Regions from separate parts of the Noviherbaspirillum cavernae genome, predicted to be linked through region 2. Evidence: predicted binding sites of a transcription regulator. Region 2 holds the regulator's gene; each other region holds the start of a gene.
The links. The regulator sigma-54, encoded in region 2, starts transcription at its own class of promoters, with help from an activator protein. The targets are predictions, from matches to a motif close to TGGCANGNAANCTGCTTT.
Positions count from the first base shown of each region.

Region 1: a site for sigma-54 is predicted at 3,086-3,103, ahead of D3870_RS14300 (CmpA/NrtA family ABC transporter substrate-binding protein). Genes of this name have one in related genera too.
Region 3: a site for sigma-54 is predicted at 2,166-2,183, ahead of glnA (type I glutamate--ammonia ligase). Genes of this name have one in related genera too.

Region 1 is NZ_QYUN01000002.1:3,058,404-3,066,280, reverse strand. It holds gene D3870_RS14315 (hypothetical protein) at 233-802, opposite strand; gene tsaD (tRNA (adenosine(37)-N6)-threonylcarbamoyltransferase complex transferase subunit TsaD) at 922-1,950, opposite strand; gene D3870_RS14305 (ANTAR domain-containing response regulator) at 2,017-2,637, shown strand; gene D3870_RS14300 (CmpA/NrtA family ABC transporter substrate-binding protein) at 3,254-4,516, shown strand; gene ntrB (nitrate ABC transporter permease) at 4,647-5,579, shown strand; gene D3870_RS14285 (ABC transporter ATP-binding protein) at 5,716-6,528, shown strand; gene D3870_RS14280 (aminoacyl-tRNA deacylase) at 6,700-7,170, shown strand; gene D3870_RS14275 (bifunctional protein-serine/threonine kinase/phosphatase) at 7,239-7,877, opposite strand, start outside.
Region 2 is NZ_QYUN01000002.1:3,399,723-3,407,599, forward strand. It holds gene D3870_RS15885 (monovalent cation:proton antiporter family protein) at 1-1,646, opposite strand, end outside; gene D3870_RS15890 (KpsF/GutQ family sugar-phosphate isomerase) at 1,771-2,799, shown strand; gene D3870_RS15895 (KdsC family phosphatase) at 2,799-3,326, shown strand; gene lptC (LPS export ABC transporter periplasmic protein LptC) at 3,323-3,916, shown strand; gene lptA (lipopolysaccharide transport periplasmic protein LptA) at 3,954-4,520, shown strand; gene lptB (LPS export ABC transporter ATP-binding protein) at 4,522-5,262, shown strand; gene D3870_RS15915 (RNA polymerase factor sigma-54) at 5,273-6,748, shown strand; gene hpf (ribosome hibernation-promoting factor, HPF/YfiA family) at 6,878-7,234, shown strand; gene D3870_RS15925 (enoyl-CoA hydratase/isomerase family protein) at 7,433-7,877, shown strand, end outside.
Region 3 is NZ_QYUN01000002.1:1,218,497-1,226,373, reverse strand. It holds gene D3870_RS05770 (DUF4124 domain-containing protein) at 1-441, opposite strand, end outside; gene glnA (type I glutamate--ammonia ligase) at 626-2,041, opposite strand; gene D3870_RS05760 (rhodanese-like domain-containing protein) at 2,445-2,903, shown strand; gene D3870_RS05755 (TAXI family TRAP transporter solute-binding subunit) at 2,965-4,296, opposite strand; gene D3870_RS05750 (hemerythrin domain-containing protein) at 4,452-5,198, opposite strand; gene D3870_RS05740 (peptide chain release factor 3) at 5,336-7,000, opposite strand; gene orn (oligoribonuclease) at 7,163-7,750, opposite strand; gene D3870_RS05730 (M48 family metallopeptidase) at 7,863-7,877, shown strand, end outside.

The DNA.
Region 1 (7,877 bases), 340 kb from region 2:
TTATTGGCTCGGAAAATTCGATTTTTATGAAATTTCGACTTATTGCACAACCTCGTTAGGCGGCACAGCGACGACCGATGACGCTACACCACTTCTTCGCAGCCCCGGTTGGTACCACCGGAAACGCCCTCGTCAATTGGAAAGGCCGACCTGAGCAAGAGCTGATTGCCTACGCCGGAAGCTACAGAGGTGCAGCTATGAACTTAGTGGCCTTTCGCCAGCGGGTTGGATATCACGCAATTGATGACGCTGCGCTGCCCATCCTTTTTCTGTACAGACATTCCTTCGAGCTATACCTGAAGGCAATTGTATTTCGCGCTGCGGTTCTCTCCATCAATGAAGAAGAACTCAGACTTGCACTACCGAAGCTGTGGCGAGAGCATTCCTTGGTCGCCCTCTTCGATATGGCTAAGCCGATACTCAGGCTAGTAACACGCGCCCACTCACCGCGACGGGTGAGCTCGAAGCAAAGATTCTCCATCTCGCCACTGAGATCGACGAAGTGGATTCCGGCTCCTACTCGTTTCGATATCCGGTTACATCGCGAGGTGCTGCATCCTTGCCAGCACTTTTCTTCACGAACGTTTTCGTCTTTTCTGAGCATGTGGAGCAAGTGCTTGATGATGTCGCGCAATTCTGCAGTTGGCTTGAGAGTGAGCGTGTCCAAAGCTCCGAGCAAATGAAGCTTGCTCTCCATCACATCACCGGCCGTGCTGCCTAACCCTTCGCTTGCTTGCGGATGTCCGCTCATGTCAAACGTCAGACCGCAGTAGTGCACAACCTGAGGTTCGCCGTCGATCATTTGAATTTTTCTGTTTATATTTGACTCAGCTCAAAAGCTCGAAGCTGGGGACGGCCCGAGAGTTCTCCGTTCTATCGGCGCGATAAGCCGAACGGACAGCCAGTCAGAGGGGGATCAAACTATACGGCGCGCAACTCATCCAGCGGCCAGCGCGGGCGCACATTGAATGCGTAATCGCGCTTCGCCGCATCCGGGTTGATCTGCAGGCGCATTGCACCGGCGAAGGCGATCATTGCGCCGTTGTCGGTGCAGAATTCCAGTTCGGGATAGAACACCTTGAAGCGTTTCTTTTCTGCCGCCGCATTCAATGCTTCGCGCAACTGCCGGTTGGCGCCGACGCCGCCGGCGATCACCAGCCGCTTCAATCCGGTCTGCTTCAGCGCGGTCAGGCATTTCGCCACCAGCACGTCGACGATTGCATCGACGAAGGAGCGCGCCACGTTGGCCTTGTCCTGTTCGCAGATGTTGGTGATCTGGTTTTTCACGACCGTCAGCACCGCCGTCTTGAGGCCGGAGAAGCTGAAGTTCAAATCCTTCGAGTGCAGCATCGGGCGCGGCAGCTTGTACACGCCGGGATCGCCGAATTCCGCCAGCCGCGAAATCGCCGGGCCGCCGGGGTAGCCGAGGCCGAGCAGCTTGGCCGACTTGTCGAAGGCTTCGCCGGCGGCATCGTCGAGCGTCTCGCCCAGCAGCGTGTATTGGCCGACGCCATCGACGCGCATCAGCTGCGTGTGGCCGCCCGAGATCAGCAGGGCGACGAAGGGGAATTCCGGTGGGTCGCTTGCAAGCAGCGGCGACAGCAAATGACCTTCGAGATGATGGATGCCGAGCACTGGTCGGTCCAGAGCGAGGCCGAGGCCGCAGGCGATCGATGCGCCGACCAGCAATGCGCCGGCCAGGCCGGGTCCCTGCGTGTAGGCGATGGCGTCGATCGCGGAGCGCGGCAATCCGCTTTGTTGCAAGACCTGCTCCAGCAGCGGAATCGCGCGCCGGATGTGGTCGCGCGACGCCAGTTCCGGCACCACGCCGCCGTATTCCTCATGCATCGCCACCTGCGAATGCAGCGCGTGCGCGAGCAAGCCGCGTTGCGAGTCATGCAACGCGATGCCGGTTTCATCACAGGAGGATTCGACGCCGAGGACAATCATGGGAAAGAGACAAGGGGTGGCAAGCTTCTTGCAAAGCGTCATTGTAAAGGAAAGCAAATCGCCATGATGGACGCCAAACAGCTCAGGATCGTTGTCATCAACTCCCTCGTCGCGCCGGAAGGCGCGGACGCGGCGGCGCGCGAGCAGGCCGAGCGTGCCCGCGCCTTGCGCATCGGCTTGCTCGAAGGCGGCTACAACATTCTCGCGGCGCTGCCGCCGGAAGCGGATCTGGAGGAGCAGATCGCGCAACTGCAGCCCGACCTGATCATCGTCGATGCGCAGTCCGACACGGCGCTGAAAAAGGTGGTGGCCGCCACGGCCGATGCGCGGCGGCCCATCGTCTGCTTCACCGAAGACGGTGACAAGGAAAAGATGCATGCCGCCATCGAGGCCGGCGTCTCGGCCTATGTGGTCGCGGGTCTGTCGGCGGAGCGGGTCAAGGCTGTGCTGGATGTGGCGATGGCGCGCTTCGAGGTGGATCAGAAGCTGCGCCACGAACTTTCCGAAACCAGAATGAAACTCGCTGAACGCAAGGTCATCGAACGCGCCAAGGGCTTGCTGATGGAGCGTCATCAATGTTCCGAAGACGAGGCCTACCGCAAGCTGCGCCGGCTGGCGATGGACAAGAACCTCAAGCTGTCTGACGTGGCGCAGCGCATGCTGGATGTGGCGGATTTGCTGATTTGATGCGTCCGATTGCCGAGAATTGCTCGCGTTTCTCTGCTGTCATCACTTGCGTCGGCAATACGTGTTGCTCTTCGTGGATGCTTTGCCGGGGGCGGCCCGGCAGCCGCTCACTTTCTTTGTCTCGCCAAAGAAAGTAAGCAAAGAAAGGCGACCGCACCTCGCTGCCCTTCGGGTTCCCGAAGAAATGCACGATGAAGCGGGAAGTGCGACAAACTCGCCTTCGGCTCAGACAAGTCGCACTTCTTTTTCCGCTTCACCGTGCATTTCTTCGGCAGCTCACAGCGGAAAGAGCAACGGCGCGCATAGCGGAGCGCTTCGCTGTTGTTGGGACGGACTCCAATTTTCAAGAACCTGACAAACCCCGCCCCCTTTTAATGCGCCGCACGGAAAGAGTGCGGAAAGCCGCCTCGATTCATCGCGAACTGTGCGGGAAAGCGTCGAATCAGGCTGGCACACCACTTGCAAAGTAACGAACGCCAACAATGGTGTGGCGATCAATAACGCGTCTTGACCAACGGCGGTCGAGGCGATTTGGATAAAGGCGTCCGATCACGGCGAGCAAGGCTTGCTGTGGCGGACGCCTTTCTTTTTGCCCTTGAGGATGCATGAGGACAACATGACAGTGAAAACGACAAAAACCAATCTGACGCGACGCACGATCTTGAAAGCCGGCGCAAGCCTTGCTGCCGGCACCTTCGGCGGCTTGGCCACACAGGGAGCCTGGGCCGCCGGATCGGACAAGCCGGAGAAGGAGGAGGTCAAGATCGGCTTCATTCCGCTGACCGATTGCGCATCGGTTGTCATGGCCTCGGTGCTGGGCATCGACAAGAAGTACGGCATCAAGATCACGCCGACCAAGGAGGCGTCGTGGGCCGCCGTGCGCGACAAGCTGGTCAATGGCGAACTCGATGCGTCACATGTGCTGTACGGCCTGATGTATGGCGTGCACATGGGCATCGGCGGGGCGAAGAAGGACATGGCCGTGCTGATGAACCTGAACCACAACGGGCAGGCCATCACGCTGTCGAAGAAGCTCGCCGACAAGGGCGGCGTCGATGGCGCGTCGCTGGCGAAAGTGATGAAGAGCGACAAGCGCGAATACACCTTCGCGCAGACTTTCCCGACCGGCACGCATGCGATGTGGCTGTATTACTGGCTGGCGACCTACGGCATCGACCCGATGAAAGACGCCAAGATCATCACCGTGCCGCCGCCGCAGATGGTGGCCAATATGAGAGTAGGCAACATGGACGGCTATTGCGTCGGCGAACCGTGGGGGCACCGCGCGATTGCCGACGGCATCGGCATTACCGCCGTCACGACGCAGGACATCTGGCGCGACCATCCCGAGAAGGTGCTCGGCACCACGGCGGATTTCGTCGCGAAGTATCCGAACACCGCGCGCGCCATGGTGGCTGCCATTCTTGAAGCGAGCCAGTGGATCGACGCCTCGCTCTCCAACAAGAACAAGATGGCGACCACCATCGCCGACAAGTCCTACGTCAACACCTCGGTCGATGTGATCAACCAGCGCATTCTCGGCCGCTATCAGAACGGCCTCGGCAAGACCTGGGACGATCCGAACTACATGAAGTTCTATAACGACGGCAGCGTCAATTTCCCGTATCTGTCCGACGGCATGTGGTTCCTCACGCAGCATCGGCGCTGGGGCCTGCTGAAGAGCGATCCCGACTATCTCGCGGTTGCGCAGGCGGTCAACCGCATCGACGTCTACAAGGATGCCGCCGCACTGGCCAAGGCCAGCGTGCCGAAGGATCCCATGCGCAGCGTGAAGATGGTCGATGGCACGGTGTGGGACGGCAAGAATCCGAAGGCGTATGCAGCATCTTTCAAGATCAAGGCGAGCCTGCCGGCGTAATCACTACCAGGACTTGCGCAAAACCGCCCCGGCCGCGTTGCGTTGCCTTGCCGTACCACTTGTACTGTCTGCGGCAACACGCCTTGCCGGGACAATTTTGCGTAAGTCCTGACTATTTCACGGAGCCAACATGAGTGCCGTTATGGAAAACCTGATGACCAAGCCGGTCGAGCCGGCATCCGAATCGCCGCCCGCGGCAAAGCACGCGGCGTCGAAGAGCGCCGAGGCCGCGCGCCGCATCACCATCGGCGCCGACCTGCCGAAGGGGGGCTACCGCATCTCGCCGCTGAAGAGTTACCTGCTCGCACTGCTGCCGCCGTTGCTGGGCCTGGCGCTGCTGGTGCTGATCTGGGAAATCGTCGCGGTCAAGAACAGCGGATTTCCTTCGCCGCTGGCCACCTTGCAGGAAGCGATCACGCTGTTCTCCGATCCCTTCTATCAAAAGGGGCCGAACGACCAGGGTATCGGCTGGAACCTGCTGTCCTCGCTCCAGCGCGTCGCGACCGGCTTTGGTCTTGCTGCCGTGGTCGGCATCCCGCTCGGTTTCATGATCGGACGCTTCAGGTTTTTGTCGGGCATGTTCAATCCGATCATCAGTCTCCTGAAGCCGGTGTCGCCGCTCGCCTGGCTGCCGATCGGCCTGCTCGTGTTCAAGGCGGCCAACCCCGCCGCGATCTGGGCGATCTTCATCTGCTCGATCTGGCCGATGATCATCAACACCGCCGTCGGTGTGCAGCGCGTGCCGCAGGATTACATGAACGTCGCCCGCGTGCTCAACCTGTCCGAATGGAAGATCGTCACCAAGATCCTGTTTCCGTCGGTGCTGCCCTACATGCTGACCGGCGTGCGGCTCGCGATCGGTACCGCGTGGCTCGTCATCGTCGCGGCGGAAATGCTGACCGGCGGCGTCGGCATCGGCTTCTGGGTGTGGGACGAATGGAACAACCTGAACGTGCCGCACATCATCATTGCGATCGTCGTGATCGGTGTGGTGGGCTTGCTGCTGGAGCAGGCGCTGGTCGCGCTGGCGAAGGCATTCACCTACGAGGATGTGCGCAACTGATGGTGCGCGGCTGACGTTTCGGTTCCTCCCCTTCCAGGGGGAGGTCAGGTGGGGGATGGGTTTGATGCATCGCGATTTTCAACCCATCCCCACCCAATCCTTCCCCTTGAAAGGGAGGGCAAAGTGGAGAGAAATCATGGAAAACAGCAAGTTCATTGACATCGCCAACGTGGAAATGCTCTTCCCCACGCGGAAGGGCGCGTTTCACGCATTAACCGATGTCAACCTGTCGGTGAAGAAAGGCGAGTTCATCACGCTGATCGGCCATTCCGGCTGCGGCAAATCGACCTTGCTCAACCTGATCGCCGGCCTGCTGGATGCCAGCAGCGGCACGATGATCTGCGCCAATCGCGAGATCGCCGGGCCGTCGCCGGAACGCGCGGTCGTGTTCCAGAATCACTCGCTGCTGCCGTGGCTGACCTGCTTCGAGAACGTGTACCTCGCCGTCGAGCGCGTGTTCGGCGCGAGCGAAACGAAGATGCACCTGAAGGCCCGCACCAAGGCCGCGCTGGCGCTGGTCGGACTGAGCCATGCCGAGCAGAAGCGGCCACACGAGATTTCCGGCGGCATGAAGCAGCGCGTGGGCATCGCGCGCGCCTTGTCGATGGAGCCGAAAGTCCTGCTGATGGACGAGCCGTTCGGCGCGCTCGATGCATTGACCCGCGCCCACCTGCAGGACGAGTTGCTGAAGATCGTTGCCAAGACCGGTTCCACCGTCGTGATGGTCACGCATGATGTGGATGAGGCGGTGCTGCTGTCGGACCGCATCGTGATGATGACCAACGGCCCGGCGGCGACCATCGGCGACATCCTGCAGGTCGAACTGCCGCGTCCGCGCGATCGCGTCGCATTGGCGCAGGATCCGCTGTATATCCAGTATCGCGGCGCGGTGCTGGAGTTTCTCTATCACCGGCAGTCGCATCCGGCGGGTCTGAAAGACGCGGCATAGCAAGCGAACCGAGACAGGAAGAGCGGCGGAGACGACGGTCTTCGCCGCTTTTCTTTTTGCATGCATTCAACTTGTCGATGGACAACGATGGCCATCAGCCGTGACAGCCTTCACACTTGGCGAATCGCAAACTATAGTGAAAACACACACCGGGTTTGTAGGAGGATGATCATGTCCATGTCACCTGTTCTGGAAGATTGCCTGCGCAGCAAGGGCACCGAATACGAGGTTCTGCAGCATCCGCACAGCTTCAACAGCATGAGCACTGCGGAAGCGGCGCACATTCCCGGCGATCGCCTCGCCAAGACCGTCGTGCTGGGAGATGAGAGCGGCTACGTGGCGGCAGTGTTGCCGTCGACGCATCATCTGCGCCTGTCCGAATTGCGGGAAATGACAGGCCGCCAGTTCGCGCTGGCGACCGAGAGCGAAGTGCGTGAATTGTTCAAGGATTGCGAATTCGGCGCGGTGCCGCCGGTCACCATGGCGTACGGCATGCAGACTTATCTGGATGAAAGCCTGGCGCTGCAGCCGGACGTGTATTTCGAGGCCGGCGACCATGAGGAATTGATCCACATGCGAACCGAGCAGTTCCTTGATCTGATGGAAGACACGACGCGGATGCGGTGCGCGCATCGGATGTAATCGGATGTAAGTGGCGATGAAATTTGAAACGGCGATGCTGTAGCCGAAAGGGGGACGTGCGCCTTCAGTTACCGCATTGCAATCAAATACAGCAGCAACAGATTCACCACCACCGACACAATCGCCACCGCTCGCCACAGCAGCAGCGGATCGCGCTGCGCCAGCGGCTTGACGGACGGCGCGGCCAGCGGCCGCGCCGCACCCCATTCCAGCGCCAGCAGCAATTCCTCGGCCGTCTCGAAGCGGTCGGTCGGATCGCGCGCGATCGCTTTCAGCAACACATTCTCCAGCCACAAGGGTATATCGGGCCGGTAGCGCGTCGGTGGCACCGGCTCGCCGAAACGCGGGTGCTGGAACGGCTCGATCTCGCCGTAGGGGTAGTGCCGCGTCAGCAGGTAATACAGCGTGACGCCGGCGCTGTACAGGTCGGTCTGGCGTGACGCCGGCGCGTTGTCGAATTGTTCGGGGGCGAGGAACGAGGGCGTGCCGGCTTGCGGCGCATTGGCTTCACTCTCGGCTTCCAGCCCCGATTGCGCCACGCCGAGGTCGAGCACGCGCAATTCGCCGTCGTCGCCGAGGTGCACATTGGCCGGCTTGATATCGCGATGGATGATGCTGCGCCGATGCAGGGCGCCGAGTGCGCGTGCCAACTTGATGCCGTGCGCGACGGCATCGGGGGCGGTGAAGTGCGCGCCCGTGTCGAGCAT
Region 2 (7,877 bases):
CCGAGCATCACGAGGGCATGCGACGCCAGCATCATGCTGCCCTCGATCGCCTCGGGCACCACTTCGGTCGCGCCCGCCGCGCGCAGCTTGTCGAGATCGGTGTCGTCATGGCTGCGCACGATGACCGGCAATGCGGGCGCAAGCTCATGCGCGAAATGCAGCACCTTGAGCGCCGACGGCGTGCTGGCATAGGTCACGACCAATGCCGCAGCGCGGTGAATGCCGGCGGCCACCAGGCTTTCGCGCCGGGTCGCATCGCCGTACGACACGTGTGCGCCCGCTCCTTGCGCTTCCCGCACGCGATCGGGGTCGAGATCGAGCGCGTGATAGGGAATGTTTTCTTCCTCCAGCAATTTCGCCAAACTCTGCCCGGTGCGGCCGAAGCCGGCGATCAGCACATGCTTCTGCGTGGTCATGGTGCGCGTGGCGATCTGCGTCAGCTGCAGCGACTGCAGCATCCACTCATTGGCCGACAGCTTCATCACGATCGCGTCGGACTTGGCAATGATGAAAGGCGCGGCCAGCATCGACAGCACCATCGATGCGAGGATCAGTTGAATGACGAGCGGGTCCATCAACTGCAGACCGCCCGCCTGGTTCAGCAGCACGAAACCGAACTCGCCGGCCTGCGCCAGCCCCAGCCCGGTGCGCAGCGCGACGCCGGGCGTTGCGCCGAACAGCCGCGCCAGCAGCGCGATCAGGCCGAACTTCAGCAGCACGGGCACGGTCAGCAACAGCAGCACCAGCCACCAGTTCTCCAGCACCAGCCGCACATTGAGCAGCATGCCGACCGTGACGAAGAACAGGCCCAGCAGCACGTCGCGGAAGGGCTTGATGTCCTCTTCCACCTGGTGCTTGTACTCGGTTTCCGAAATCAGCATGCCGGCCACGAATGCGCCGAGCGCGAGCGACAGGCCGGCGCGCTCGGTGATCCATGCCGCGCCCAGCGTGATCAGCAGCAGATTGAGCATGAACAGCTCCTGCGAACGCCGCTTGACCACGATGTGGAACCAGTTGCGCATCAGTTTCTGGCCGATGACCAGCAGCAGAAGCAGCACGATGGCCGCCTTGAATCCCGCCCATGCGAGGGTGGCAGGCAGGTTGCTGGAATCCTTCGCCAATGCAGGCACGAGAATCAGCAGCGGCACCACCGCGAGGTCCTGGAACAGCAGGATGCCGATGATCTGCCGGCCGTGCGGCGTTTCGAGCTCCAGTCTTTCAGTCAGCATCTTCGACACGATCGCGGTGGACGACATCGCGAGCGCACCGCCGAGCGCGAACGCGGCGCGCCAGCTGATGTCAACCATCTGCGGCAGCAAGGCGGCGGTCAGCCAGCCGAACACCATGGCCGCACCAATCGTGCACAGCACCTGCGCCATGCCGAGCCCGAACACGGTGCGCCGCATCGCCACCAGCTTCGGCAGCGAAAACTCCAGCCCGATCGAGAACATCAGGAACACCACGCCGAATTCGGCCAGCGCATGCGTGGTCTGGTTGTCGCTGGCCATGCCGAAACCATGCGGTCCGATCAGGATGCCGACCGCCAGATAGCCGAGCATCGGCGGCAGATGCAGCATGCGGAAGATGACCACGCCGAGCACCGCGGCGCCGAGCAAAAGCAGGGTAAGTTCGAGGGCGGAATGCATTCGTTATTAAAATTTCAAGATCGGCGTATTCGGCATATTGATTGCGGTTTGAGCCACATCAAGGCGCAATTTTTTGTTCTGACTGGCAGATTTTTTGCTTGGCCAATTCGTTTATACTTCGGGCATGAGTGTACCCCATGCAAAAATCTTGCCGAAGGCATATGACGCACATGGTGCGAAGCGCGCACTTGAGCTTGCGCGCGAGACGCTGCAAATCGAAACCGACGCGCTGACCGCGCTGAAGAACCGCATCTCCGACGATCCCGACGACGCTTTCGCGCAGGCAGTCGGCCTGCTGCTCAACTGCGGCGGCCGCGTGGTCGTTTCCGGCATCGGCAAATCCGGACACATCGCGCGCAAGATCGCCGCGACGCTGGCCTCCACCGGCACGCCGGCGCTGTTCGTGCATCCGGCGGAAGCCGCGCACGGCGACCTCGGCATGGTGACCGAGGACGATGCATTTGTCGCAATCTCCTATTCCGGCGAATCGACCGAACTGCTGGCCATCGTGCCCATCATCAAGCGCATGGGCGCAAAGCTGATCGCGATGACCGGCAATGATGAATCCAGCCTCGCCAAGCTTGCCAACGTGCATCTGAGCATCCATGTGGACAAGGAAGCATGCCCGCTGAATCTTGCGCCGACCGCCAGCACCACCGCGACGCTGGCGCTGGGCGATGCGCTGGCCGTGGCGCTGCTTGATGCGCGCGGCTTCCAGGAAGAGGACTTTGCCCGTTCGCACCCGGGCGGCGCGCTCGGCCGCCGTCTGCTGACGCATGTGCGTGATGTGATGCGCAGCGGCGACGCGATACCTGCAGTGACGGCCGACGTGCCGCTGTCGGAGGCGCTGTTCGAGATCACCCGCAAGGGCATGGCGATGACCGCCGTCGTCGACGACGCATATCGCGCGATCGGCATTTTCACCGACGGCGATTTGCGCCGCTTGATCGAGAACGCGCAGGACTTCACCAAACTGAAAATCGCCGACATCATGCACGCCAATCCGCGCACGGTGGGACCGGATCAACTGGCGGTCGAGGCGGTGGAGTTGATGGAGCACTACCGCATCAACCAGCTGCTGGTCGCCGATGCCGGCGGCAAGCTGGTCGGCGCCCTGCATATTCATGACCTGACGCGAGCCAAGGTAATCTGATGGAAGCGACCGCTGTCACCCGCGCCGCCTGCGTCCGCTTGATGATTTTCGATGTCGACGGCATCCTGACCGACGGCAGCCTGCACTACGGTGCGGACGGCGAACTGATCAAGACCTTCAATGTGCTGGACGGTCACGGCATCAAGCTGCTGCAGCAATCGGGCGTGGCAACCGCCATCATCAGCGCGCGCCAGTCCGCGATCGTCGCGCGGCGCGCGGCGGATCTCGGCATCCGCCATCTGTATCAAGGCGTGCACGACAAGCGCAGCGCGTTCGAACAATTGCTGAAGGAAACGGGCAACAGCGCCGATGCGTGCGGTTTCGTCGGCGACGACGTGATCGACTTGCCGATCCTGTTGCGCGTCGGCTTTGCCGCCAGCGTGCCGAATGCGCATCCCGAAGTAAGGGCGCGCGTCCACCACGTCACCAGCGCCGGCGGCGGACACGGCGCGGCACGCGAGTTGTGCGATTTCATTTTGCGCGCGCAAGGAAATTACGAGGCGGCAATCGCGCCGTACCTGGCATGACGAGCGAACAATCCACTCGGCGCTTCCGTCTGTTCATGCTCGTGGCGCTGATGAGCGCATTGGCGCTGGGCAGCTTCTGGGCGCTGGAAGTGATGCGCCGTAATGCAAGCGATTTCATTCCCGACGTTACCCGGACTGCACCGGATCTATACGTCGACCACTTCAGCTACGTGAAGATGTCGGAAACGGGCGAGCCGCGCTATCACGTATCGGGCGACAAGCTCACGCACAATCCGAAGGACGATTCCTACGATGTCGTGAATCCGGTATTGAAGAGCCTGACCGCCGAGCGGCCGCCGACGACGCTGCGTTCCGATCGGGCGGAGGTCAACAGCGACGGCAGCGAGATGCACATGTACGACAACGTGCATATGGACCGCCCCGCCACGCCGCGGTCCGAACGGCTGCAGGTCAAGTCGGAGTACATGCTGATCCTGCCGGACGACGACGTGGCGAAAACCGAGAAGCCGGTCCAGATCACTCTGGGCGAGTCGACCCTGAACGGAATCGGCATGTACGTCAACAATGCGACGCGCGAATTGCGCCTGTCGAGCCGGGTGCAAGGCAGCTACCATGCGCCGGTTCGCTGAACCTGTACGACACGATGCACCACGAAAGAAATCCTTCATGAAACGTTTTTTGTCCTTGCCGCGACTGCTGCCGCTGTTGATATTCTCGATGGCGATTGCAGGCGTTGCGCACGCCGAGAAGGCAGACTCGCTGAAGCCGACCAACGTCGAGGCGGACCACATGGCCTATGACGACGTGAAGCAGATCAACACCTTCACCGGCAACGTCATCCTGACACGCGGCACCCTGATCATGAAAGGCGCGAAGCTGGTCGTCACACAAGACCCGGCAGGCTATCAATACGCCACGCTGTGGGCTGCGCCTGGCAAGCTGGCTACGTTCCGCCAGAAACGCGATGGCGGCCCCGACCTGTGGATGGAAGGGCATGCCGCTGACCGCATCGAATACGATAACAAGACCGAAGTGGCGAAGCTGTATTCGAAGGCGATGGTGCGACGGCTGGAGGGAACCAGGGCGACCGACGAAGTGCAAGGCGAGTTCATTTCGTATGACAGCCGCGCCGAATTTTTCACGGTCAACAACACTGCTACCGGCGAGAGCAAGCCGGGCGGCGGCCGCATCAAGGCCGTGATCCAGCCGCGCACCGAAAACAAGGGCAACTGACATGGCAAGCACACTGGTTGTCCGCGGCTTGCAGAAGAGTTACGGCGCGCGCCAGGTCGTGCGCGACGTCTCGCTGCAGGTGGCAAGCGGCGAGGTGGTCGGCCTGCTCGGCCCCAATGGCGCGGGCAAGACCACCTCGTTCTACATGATCGTCGGCCTGGTACCGTCGGACGCCGGCGAGATCGACCTCGACGGCAACAACATTTCACGCCTGCCGATCCATCGCCGCGCAGTGCTGGGCCTGTCGTATCTGCCGCAGGAAGCCTCGGTGTTCCGCAAGCTCACGGTGGAAGACAATATCCGCGCGGTGCTCGAGCTGCAAACCGAGAATGGCAAGCCGCTGTCGAAGGCTGCCATCGACAAGCGATTGAACACTCTGCTGGCGGAACTGCAGATCGAAAAGCTGCGCGAGAGCCAGGCGCTGTCGCTGTCCGGCGGCGAACGGCGACGCGTCGAAATCGCGCGCGCGCTGGCCACCAACCCGCGCTTCGTGCTGCTGGACGAACCGTTCGCCGGCGTGGACCCGATCGCGGTGATCGAGATCCAGCGCATCGTCCGCTTCCTCAAGGAACGCGGCATCGGCGTGCTGATCACCGATCACAACGTGCGCGAAACGCTCGGCATTTGCGACCGCGCCTACATCATCAACCAGGGCGCGGTGCTGGCATCCGGCCGCCCCGACGACATCATCGCCGACGAATCGGTGCGCCGCGTGTATCTGGGCGAACACTTCCGGATGTGATGGCCGACAGATGAAACAGACTCTCCAACTCCGCATCTCGCAGCACCTGGCGCTGACACCGCAGTTGCAGCAGTCGATCCGCCTGCTGCAACTGTCCACGCTCGAACTGCATCAGGAGCTGGAACAGATCCTGTCGGAAAACCCCATGCTGGAACGCGTCGACGACCCGCTCGACCACTCCCTGCGTTTGCTGGCCGACGGCGCGATCAGCCCGGGCAGCACCACGCCGGAAGCGCCGTCAGCCCCCGATGCGAAATCGTCGTCCGACGAATCGGAAGGCGCGTTCGAAGGCGGAGAATCGTCCGAAACATCGAGCGCCAGCGACTCGGAGTGGAGCTTCGACGACGTTGCGCGCACTTCCAAGGCGCCGGAAGACGACGATGCGCGCCCGCAGCTCGAAGCGCACGAGACGACCTTGCGCGAGCATCTGCTGGAACAGGTCCGCGTCACGGTGCGCGAAATGCGCGACCGCGCCCTGCTGGAACTGATCATCGACGCGCTGGACGACAACGGCTATCTTGAAGAACCGCTGGAAGAAATTCACGCCCGCCTGCCCGAGGAACTCGGCATCGAACTGGATGAGCTATCGGTCGCGCTCAAATTGCTGCAGAGCTTCGAGCCGGCCGGGGTCGGCGCGCGCAATGCCTCGGAATGCCTGGCGATCCAGATCAGGCGCTTCCCCAGGGTGCCGCTGGTGACACGGCGCATGGCCCTGACGATCGTCGAGAAGCATCTCGCGCTGTTCGCGCAGCGCGATTTCAACAAGCTCAAGAAGGCGCTCGACTGCGATGATGAAGACTTGCGCGAGGCGCAAGCGGTCATCAAGAGTTGCAACCCGCATCCCGGCGCAGCCTTCGCGTCCGACGCATCGGATTTCGTGGTGCCGGACGTGATCGTCAAGAGAACAAAAAACGGCTGGCAGGTCATGCTCAACCACGACGTCATGCCGCGCCTGCGCGTCAATGCGCTGTACGCCAACATCCTGAAGCAGAACAAGGGCGAGGCCTCGCTCAATTCGCAGCTGCAGGAAGCCAAATGGCTGATCAAGAACATGCGGCAGCGCTTCGACACGATCCTGCGCGTTGCGCAGGCGATCGTCGACCGCCAGCGCAACTTTTTTTCGCACGGCGCGGTGGCAATGCGTCCCCTTGTCTTGCGTGAAATAGCTGATACACTGGGTTTACACGAGAGTACTATTTCTCGCGTGACAACTCAGAAATACATGCTTACTCCGCATGGAATGTTTGAGTTGAAATACTTCTTCGGGAGCCACGTCGCGACTGAAGCCGGGGGGGAAGCCTCCTCGACCGCGATACGAGCCCTCATCAAACAGTTGATAGGAGCAGAAGACCCCAAGAGTCCATTCTCAGATAGCAAAATAGCGGAGATGTTGGGGGAACAAGGCATGGTCGTGGCGCGTCGAACCGTGGCAAAGTACCGCGAGGCCCTGAAAATTCCTCCCGTTAATCTGCGCAAATCGCTGTAATTCCTGCAATCGTGTTGAGCTTTACTGTCGTTGCGTTTCAACGTGGCCGCTTATGAAGTGCAATCATTGAACTCCACGTGATCAAGCCATGTTGCGAACCTCCAGCGGCAATATCCATAGGAGCGCTGTATGAATCTCACAATCAGTGGACATCACCTCGAATTGACACCTGCTATCCGTGAATACGTGCAAAACAAGCTGGAGCGGATCAAGCGCCACTTCGATCATGTCATTGATATTGCCATCATCCTGGGCGTGGAAAAGCCCTCGGACAAGGACAGGCGACAACGAGCCGAAGTCAATGTTCGCCTGAGAGGAATCGTGATACACGTGGAGAGTTTTGCGGAAGACCTGTACGCTGCGATCGACTCGCTGATCGACAAGCTGGACCGCCAGGTCCTGAAGTACAAGACCAAGGTGCAGGACCATCAGCATGAAACGATCAAGCGCATGCCGGAAGCACCTGCCGCCGACGCGACATCGTAAGAAATCATCCTCGCCGGGAACCACCCGGCCAACGGCAAATCAAGGGCGCATACAAGGCGCCCTTTTTGATTTCCGGCCTCCCTTGATGGATGAGTGGATTGGCATGGAAATATCGAATCGGCAAGGGCAAACATGTTGCCTGTAGACATTGTTCAATGTCGATAGAATAGGTCCTTCCCATCGCTCACTCATCACCCCATGACCGACCATATTCGCTGCGAAATCCGGAACCGGATTGGATACCTGCATCTCGAGCGCCCGAAGGCGCTGAACTCTCTTTCACTCGACATGGTGCGGGCATTGACCCAGGCCCTGCTGGCGTGGCGCGACGATCCGCGCATCAGCGCCGTCCTTATCCAAAGCACCAGCGAGAAAGCATTTTGCGCAGGCGGTGACATCCGTTTCTTCCACGAAGTCGGCAACGCAACGTCAACCGGACACAGTGCCCTGCTGGAGGATTTTTTCAGCGAGGAATATGCGCTCAACCACCTGATCCATCATTACCCGAAGCCGTATATCGCCATCATGGACGGCATCGTCATGGGTGGTGGCATGGGGATCGCACAGGGCGGCGACGCCAACCGGATGCGCATCGTCACGGAACGCACGAAGATGGCCATGCCCGAAGTCAATATCGGACTCT
Region 3 (7,877 bases), 2.2 Mb from region 2:
GCCGATGTCTTCCTTCATGGACGCGACGCGTTCCTGGTATTTCGCATAATTGCGCTCATCCCCGCGACGCTCCGGCTCACCATCGTTGAATTCCTTCTTCATCGCGGCAAGCTTCTGTTCCTCCGCCTTCATTTCGTCGAGCAATATCTGCTTGCGGTCGCTGTCGCGCGCCTTCTGGGTTCCGCTGTCCACCTTGGGGAAATCGGACGGCGACGATGACGACTTTGCCGAGGCGGTTTGCACAGCGGGTTTCTTCGCCGCTGCCGGCGCGGGCACCATCGACAGGCTCGGCAAGTCGATTCTCTTGCAACCCTTGGTTGTGCCGGTGTTCTTGTATTCCTTCTTGCCGCTCTCGTCGACGCACAGGTAGACGTCGCTTTGCGCATGGACGTAGCCGGCGGCTGCCGCAAGCAATAGCACTACTGGAAGTTGTCGCTTCATGATCTTTCTATACGGAAACAATTGGAGCGAGTAGTAGTTTAGGATAAGAAACAAGGCTTTACAAACGTTCATCTGCAGAATCGTGTAACACGCAACAGTCGGGCCGAAGCATTGCACACAATAAAAAAGCGGGGAAGCCGAAGCATTCCCCGCCTTGTTTGCCCGAAGGCAGACTACACCATTCTTACAGCGAGTAGTACATGTCGAACTCGATCGGATGCGTCGTCATGCGGAAGCGTTGCACTTCTTGCATCTTCAGTTCGATGTAAGCATCGATCATGGAGTCGCTGAACACGCCACCGCGGGTCAGGAACTCGCGATCCTTGTCCAGGTACTCGAGCGCCTGTTCGAGCGAGGAGCAGACGGTCGGGATCTTCGCATCTTCTTCCGGCGGCAGGTGGTACAGGTCTTTCGACGCTGCTTCGCCCGGATGGATCTTGTTCTGCACGCCATCCAGACCTGCCATCAGCAGAGCGGAGAAGCACAGGTACGGGTTCGCCAGCGGATCCGGGAAGCGCGCTTCGACGCGACGGCCCTTCGGGTTCGCGACGTGCGGAATGCGGATCGATGCGGAACGGTTGCGTGCCGAGTAAGCCAGCTTGACCGGTGCCTCGTAGCCGGGAACCAGACGCTTGTAGGAGTTGGTGCCCGGGTTGGTGATCGCGTTCAGCGCGCGAGCGTGCTTGATGATGCCGCCGATGTAGTACAGCGCGAACTCGGACAGGCCGGCATAGCCGTCGCCTGCGAACAGGTTCTTGCCATCCTTCCAGACGGACTGGTGCACGTGCATGCCCGAACCGTTGTCGCCGACGATCGGCTTCGGCATGAAGGTCGCGGTCTTGCCGTAAGTGTGGGCGACATTCCAGATCACGTATTTCAGGTTCTGGGTCCAGTCGGCACGCTCAACCAGCGTGGAGAACTTGGTGCCCAGCTCGTTCTGGCCTGCGCCGGCCACTTCGTGGTGGTGAACTTCAACCGGGATGCCCATCGCTTCGAGGATCAGCGACATTTCCGAACGCATGTCCTGGAAGCTGTCGACCGGCGGAACCGGGAAATAGCCGCCCTTGACGGTCGGACGGTGACCGGTGTTGCCGCCTTCGAGCTTTTCGCCGGTGCTCCAGGAAGCCTCTTCGGAATCGATCTTCACGAAGCAGCCGGACATGTCCACCTTCCAGCGCACGCTGTCGAAGATGAAGAATTCGGGTTCCGGGCCGAAGTAGGCGGTATCGCCCAGGCCGGAGGATTTCAGATACGCTTCAGCGCGCTTGGCGATGGAGCGCGGATCACGGTCATAACCCTTGCCGTCGGACGGCTCGATCACGTCGCACTGCATGAACAGCGTCGTTTCTTCCATGAACGGGTCGATGTTGGCCGTGTTCGGATCCGGCATCAGCAACATGTCAGATGCTTCAATGCCCTTCCAGCCGGCGATCGACGAACCGTCAAATGCATGGCCGGATTCGAATTTATCCATGTCAAACTGCGAAACCGGAACGGTGACGTGCTGTTCCTTGCCTCGGGTGTCTGCAAAACGAAAATCAACGAACTTGACTTCGTTTTCTTTCGCCATTTTCAAGACCTCTGCGGCCGTCATTGCCATGCGAATCTCCTAATAATAAGCAAAGTGGTACGGGGTAATGTGAATTGGTGGTGAGCCGACCATGGCGCAGTGGCGCGGCAAACGCGACACCGCCTTCAAGGCGACCGAAACACAGGCGGGAATGATAGCAGGTTCCATGCCATGAACTTGATGGAAGACAAAATTACCCTACCGCGAGGATGCCGGCAAGTTTGCGCAAATAATGCGCTGTTCGTTACTTTTTAGCGCATGAACGCACTCGCGTAAATTCACCAAAAGTGTGCAAAATACCCAACTCGCACACATTTGGCGCAATACCGTGCAGCACTATTCTTCAAAGCACTTTTTTGGTGCAATCATGTGTTGCAGGGTAAATCACTATAATGAAAATCAGGCTCGAGTATCCACTTCCAAAGGACAAGACATGACCGCCGATATCCTCTCGACAGCGCGCCAACGCGGAACGGAAAACAAGCTCCCATATGCCGGAGCGATAACCCCGACCGAAGCCCATGCCCTTCTGCAGCACAACCCCAACGCCAGGCTGATTGATGTCCGCACCAATGCGGAACGCGACTGGGTCGGACGCGTCGCCGTGCCCGAATCGCAGCATGCGGCGGTTCAGTGGAATGTTTACCCTGGCGGCACGCCGAATCCGGAATTCCTGGCGCAACTGGCACAAGTCGCCGGCAAGGACAATGTGCTGCTGTTCCTGTGCCGTTCCGGCGTACGTTCGCGCCACGCTGCCAAGCTCGCCACGGAAAACGGCTACGCCAATTGCTTCGACATTCTGGAAGGCTTTGAAGGCGACAAGGATGCGCAAGGTCACCGCAAGACGGTAAGCGGCTGGTGCAAGGCCGGCTTGCCATGGCTGGGCGCATAAGGGCACTGCGCGGCTTGCCGCGCACACTGCCGCCGTTCGCCAGCCGCAATTGAATGCGGTGTCAATCCCCGGCCATCAGCCACATCAGGCGTTGGCGTACGGAAGTGATGTGGCTGCGCAGCCCATACAGCTCTTCCGCGAACGACAGGGGAATCGAAACCCGGTTCACGCCGCTCTCGATATCGCTCAGGCGCTTCAACTGCTCCGAATACACGGCCGTCCTCCTATCCGCCGGCACGTCCTCGATGGCCTGTTCCACCGCCCGCAATTGTCCATACCAGCGATAGACGCGCGACCGCACCTTCCACACGTACAACGGCGGCACGATCCGCGACAAGGGAAAAATCAATGCGCCGAGCGCAACGACCAACACCCCCATGCGCTCGAAGAAATTGGCAAGCCAGAACGGCAGATAGCGCTGCAATAGCGACGGCCCATTCTTGTACAGCTTTTGCGCGGCCGGAGATACCGGTATCTCCGTATAGCTGGCCGACGGAAAATCTCCCTGCCTGCGAAACCAGCCGACGCCGCCATGTATCTCCATCGCCGCCTGCACAAACAAGTCAATCAATGCCGGATGCAAGTTGTCGCGCGCAACCAGCGTGGCAGTCGGCGCGATCAGGTGATAGTCCTTTGCCGGCAAGTCGCGCCCGAGGTCCACAATCCCGTGCGGCAGCACGACGTGCGACAGAAACGAAAAACGCCGTGTGTACGCCTCCGCTTGCGCAAAGTTGAACAGCTTGATGCCCGGCGTTTGCAGCAACATTTGAATCAGCGGCGCATCGGGGGCAGAGCTGAATACCAAACCATCAATGCGCCCCTCCAGCAGCGCGACGGTCGCCGGCGTGTTTTCCAGGGCACTCAGCGTGAGTTCATTCGGCTCGACACCATTGACGGACAACAGGCGCTTGAAGAGGCCGGGGACGCCGGTGCCTTCCGGGCCGACGTTGATCTTCAGGCCCCTGAGCTGCGTGAGTTGCGTGACATATTTTTTGTCGCGCATGAACAGCCAGACAGGCTCGGTGAACAAGCTCCCGAGCGAGATCAGTCCCTTGCGCTCCGCCTCGGCCTGCTCGGTCGAACCGCTCTGCACGAATGCGATGTCGACTCCCGATCCCAGATCCTTCAAGTGCTGCAGGTTTTCCTGAGAACCGAGTGAGGGTTTTGCACTCACCGTGATACCGAATTTCGCCAGCGCATTCGCGTACTGCTTGCCGAACATTTCATAGGCGCTGTTTTCCTGCCCGGTCGCAATCGTCACATGCCTGGGCGGCGCAGGATCGGCCAGCCAATAGGCAAGCAGGCAGATCAATGCGACCAGACTCGCCGTCGGCGCGGCAGCGACAAGGAAATCGCGTATCGAGAAACTCGTGAACTTGAATAGTCGTGGCATGTGCGACCTGAGAAAAATCGTGGGCCACACCATGCCCGGAAACAGCAGGCGATGCAACAACTATCCGCCTGCTTGACGGCCTCCTTCGCCAGATTCAATTTGAAGCGCCCTTTCTGTGACCATCTCCGCGTTGGAAGACATGAACAGCGTGTCGCTCAATGCGCAGCGAAGCGCTGCTCCGGCATCGCCGCGAGGACCGGTGGCGGTTGCGAGGAGAGACGGCCACCATGGGTTTGCCCATCGGCGGAAAGGAATTTCTCCGCGATTGCGAACCATTCATCAACCGACAAGACCCTGTGCGCAATCGGAAACAACTCAGCCTCCTCTTTCGCCAGCCGCTTGAGCAGCTTGCGGCAATACTGCACCAGGGAATTGCTCACCTCATGCAACCACGTCTCACCCAGATCGATCGCATGCCTGAGTTGATCGCCGACCGAGCGAAGCAGATGCAGGCCCGTCGCGCTGATCGCGTCCAGTTCGGCGAGCAAGGTATCAGCCTCGCTGGTTGCGCGGCGGATTGCCGGGATCAGATGCTGTTCCACCTTGCGGCTGTGACAGTAACTGTCAAATTCGGTCAATGAGTTGAACGCATGTTCGATCCGATCCAGATCAACGTGATGCAACATGCCGTCCCACGCATTTTGAATATATTGCTGCAGCGAATGAAGTGCGCGCCGCAAATTATTCTGTTCGTTGACAATCGCTACCAGCGAATAAGTGGCAGTCAGCATATGAACTCCTTGACAATGAAAAGCACTAACCCTCCGAATCTTTCGGATCGATACGAAGATAAAGCAGGGGAAATGAAACGGTTGAACCGGTTGAAAAATCTGTCGATGAGTGTAAGTCGCAACACCCCTGCGTCTTTTGACCGCACTCAATATTTCAGGGATTGATGGCAATTGGCGATTTGATCACACATGCACCGACATGGTTCCTCATCAAAAATGTAATACTTCTTATCAACGCTTTTCAAATAAGAAAAAGAAAAGGGCCGCACTATTGGCGGCCCTCTTTTCATCGTGTCACGGCAATTTTGTCAATCAAGCTTCGCGGCATGTTCCCGGGTCGCGTGAAAAGTCAGCTTCGGCCAACGCTCCTGAGTGAGCTTGAGATTGACGCCTGAGGTCGCAAGGTAAGCCATGTTACCGGCAGCGTCGTAGGCAATATTGCCGCCGGCCGAGGATTTTTCGAAATCAGCCAGCACACGCTTGTCGTCGCACGAAATCCAGCGCGCACTGCTGATGCTTGTGCCTTCGAACACCGCATCGACGCCGTACTCGTTGAGCAGGCGACTGGCTACCACTTCGAACTGCAGCACGCCGACCGCGCCGAGCACCAGGTCACCGCTGTGCACCGGCTTGAATACCTGCACCGCGCCTTCTTCGCCAAGCTGCTGCAACCCCTTGTGCAATTGCTTGATCTTCAAGGGATTGCGAATCCGCACCGAGCGGAAGAAGTCAGGCGCGAAATACGGGATGCCGGTGAACTGCAACAACTCGCCTTCGGAAAAACTGTCGCCGATCTGCATGTTGCCGTGGTTCGGCAGACCGATGATGTCGCCGGCGTAAGCCTCTTCCACCTGTTCACGGCTGGATGCCATGAAGGTCACGACGGAAGACACCTTGATCTCGCGCCCCAGCCGCAGATGCTTGATCTTCATGCCGCGCTCGAAACGCCCCGAACACACGCGCAGAAACGCGATGCGGTCGCGGTGCGCCGGATCCATGTTGGCCTGGATCTTGAAGACGAATCCGGAGAACGGCGCTTCGGTCGGTTCGACCGCGCGCACCGTTGCATCGCGCGAGCGCGGCGCGGGTGCCCAGTCGAGCAGCGCATTGAGGATTTCGCGCACGCCAAAATTGTTGATGGCGGAGCCGAAGAATACCGGCGTCTGCGTACCCGCAAGGAAGGCATCCAGATCGAATGGATGCGAGGCGCCATGCACCAGTTCCACTTCCATCTTGAGCTGCTCGATTTCGAGCGGGAACATTTCCGCAAGACGCGGATTGTCGATGCCCTTGACGACTTCGAATTCCTGGTCGGCACGCTCGCTACCAGCGGTGAACAGCAGAATCTCATCGCGCAGCAAGTGATACACACCGCGGAAAGTCTTGCCCATGCCGATCGGCCATGTCACCGGCGCGCACTGGATCTTCAGCACCGACTCGACTTCGTCCAGCAGCTCCAGCGGATCGCGGGTTTCGCGGTCCATCTTGTTCATGAAGGTCAGGATCGGCGTGTCGCGCATGCGGCACACGTTGAGCAGCTTGATGGTCTGCTCTTCCACGCCCTTGGCGGCATCGATCACCATCAAGGCGGAATCGACCGCAGTCAACACGCGATAGGTGTCTTCCGAGAAGTCCTGGTGACCAGGCGTGTCCAGCAGATTGACAACGTGGTCACGGTATTCGAACTGCATCACCGAACTGGCGACCGAAATACCGCGCTGCTTTTCGATTTCCATCCAGTCCGATGTCGCGTGGCGGCCGCTCTTGCGCGCCTTCACGGTGCCGGCAAGCTGAATGGCGCCTGAAAACAGCAGGAGTTTTTCGGTCAGCGTGGTTTTACCCGCATCCGGGTGGGAAATGATGCCGAAGGTACGGCGCCGTGCCACTTCGCGCGCAATCAGCTCGGTCGGCACATTGCGGGAGTCAGGTACGGCGGCTTCGACGGTTTCGGTCGGGGGAAGTTCGGCGGCCATGGTGAAAGCTCGGAAAAAAGGACTAAAGTCTAAGGGCTCTTGCCGATGGAGTGTAATGCCTTGATCTACAAGGCATTTTCAACAATCAAGGCAAGGCGCGGGATGGTCTTGCGCTCCGCGATTCGGAGATGTGGCGCGTCGCCGCGGCCGGCAAGACGCTCGTCAAATCTTGATGAAATGTTCGCGGTAGTAACGCAGCTCTTCGATCGACTCGGTGATGTCGGCCAATGCAGTGTGCTTCTGATGCTTCTTGAAACCGTTTGCCAGTTCCGGCTTCCAGCGCTTGCACAATTCTTTCAAGGTAGACACATCGAGGTTGCGATAATGGAAAAACGCTTCGAGCTTGGGCATGCCGCGCACCATGAAGCGACGATCCTGGCAAATCGTGTTGCCGCACATCGGCGACTTGCCCGTCGGTACAAAATGCTTCAGGAAATCGATCAGCGCCATTTCCGCGTCGGCTTCGGTGACGGTCGACGCCTTGACCCGGTCGATCAGACCGGAGCGGCCATGTGTGCCCTTGTTCCATGAATCCATGCCGTTGAGCACTTCATCCGATTGATGGATTGCAAACACCGGGCCTTCGGCCAGCACGTTCAAGTCCGAGTCGGTCACGATGACCGCAATCTCGATAATGCGATCGGTGTCCGGATCGAGGCCTGTCATTTCCATATCGACCCAGATCAGGTTGAATTCATTCGGGCGGGTTGCCTCGCCAACGGCGGCATGTGACTCGGTAGCTTGTGACATAATTTGTATTCTCTAATAGGGCGTAATAAAGCGTGACAGTCGGCTCCGACACACAGTCAGGAGCGCGCTTCGGACACGCCATGGCAATCCGCCATTTTCTCACAGGCACAGAATGTATTCACTTGCG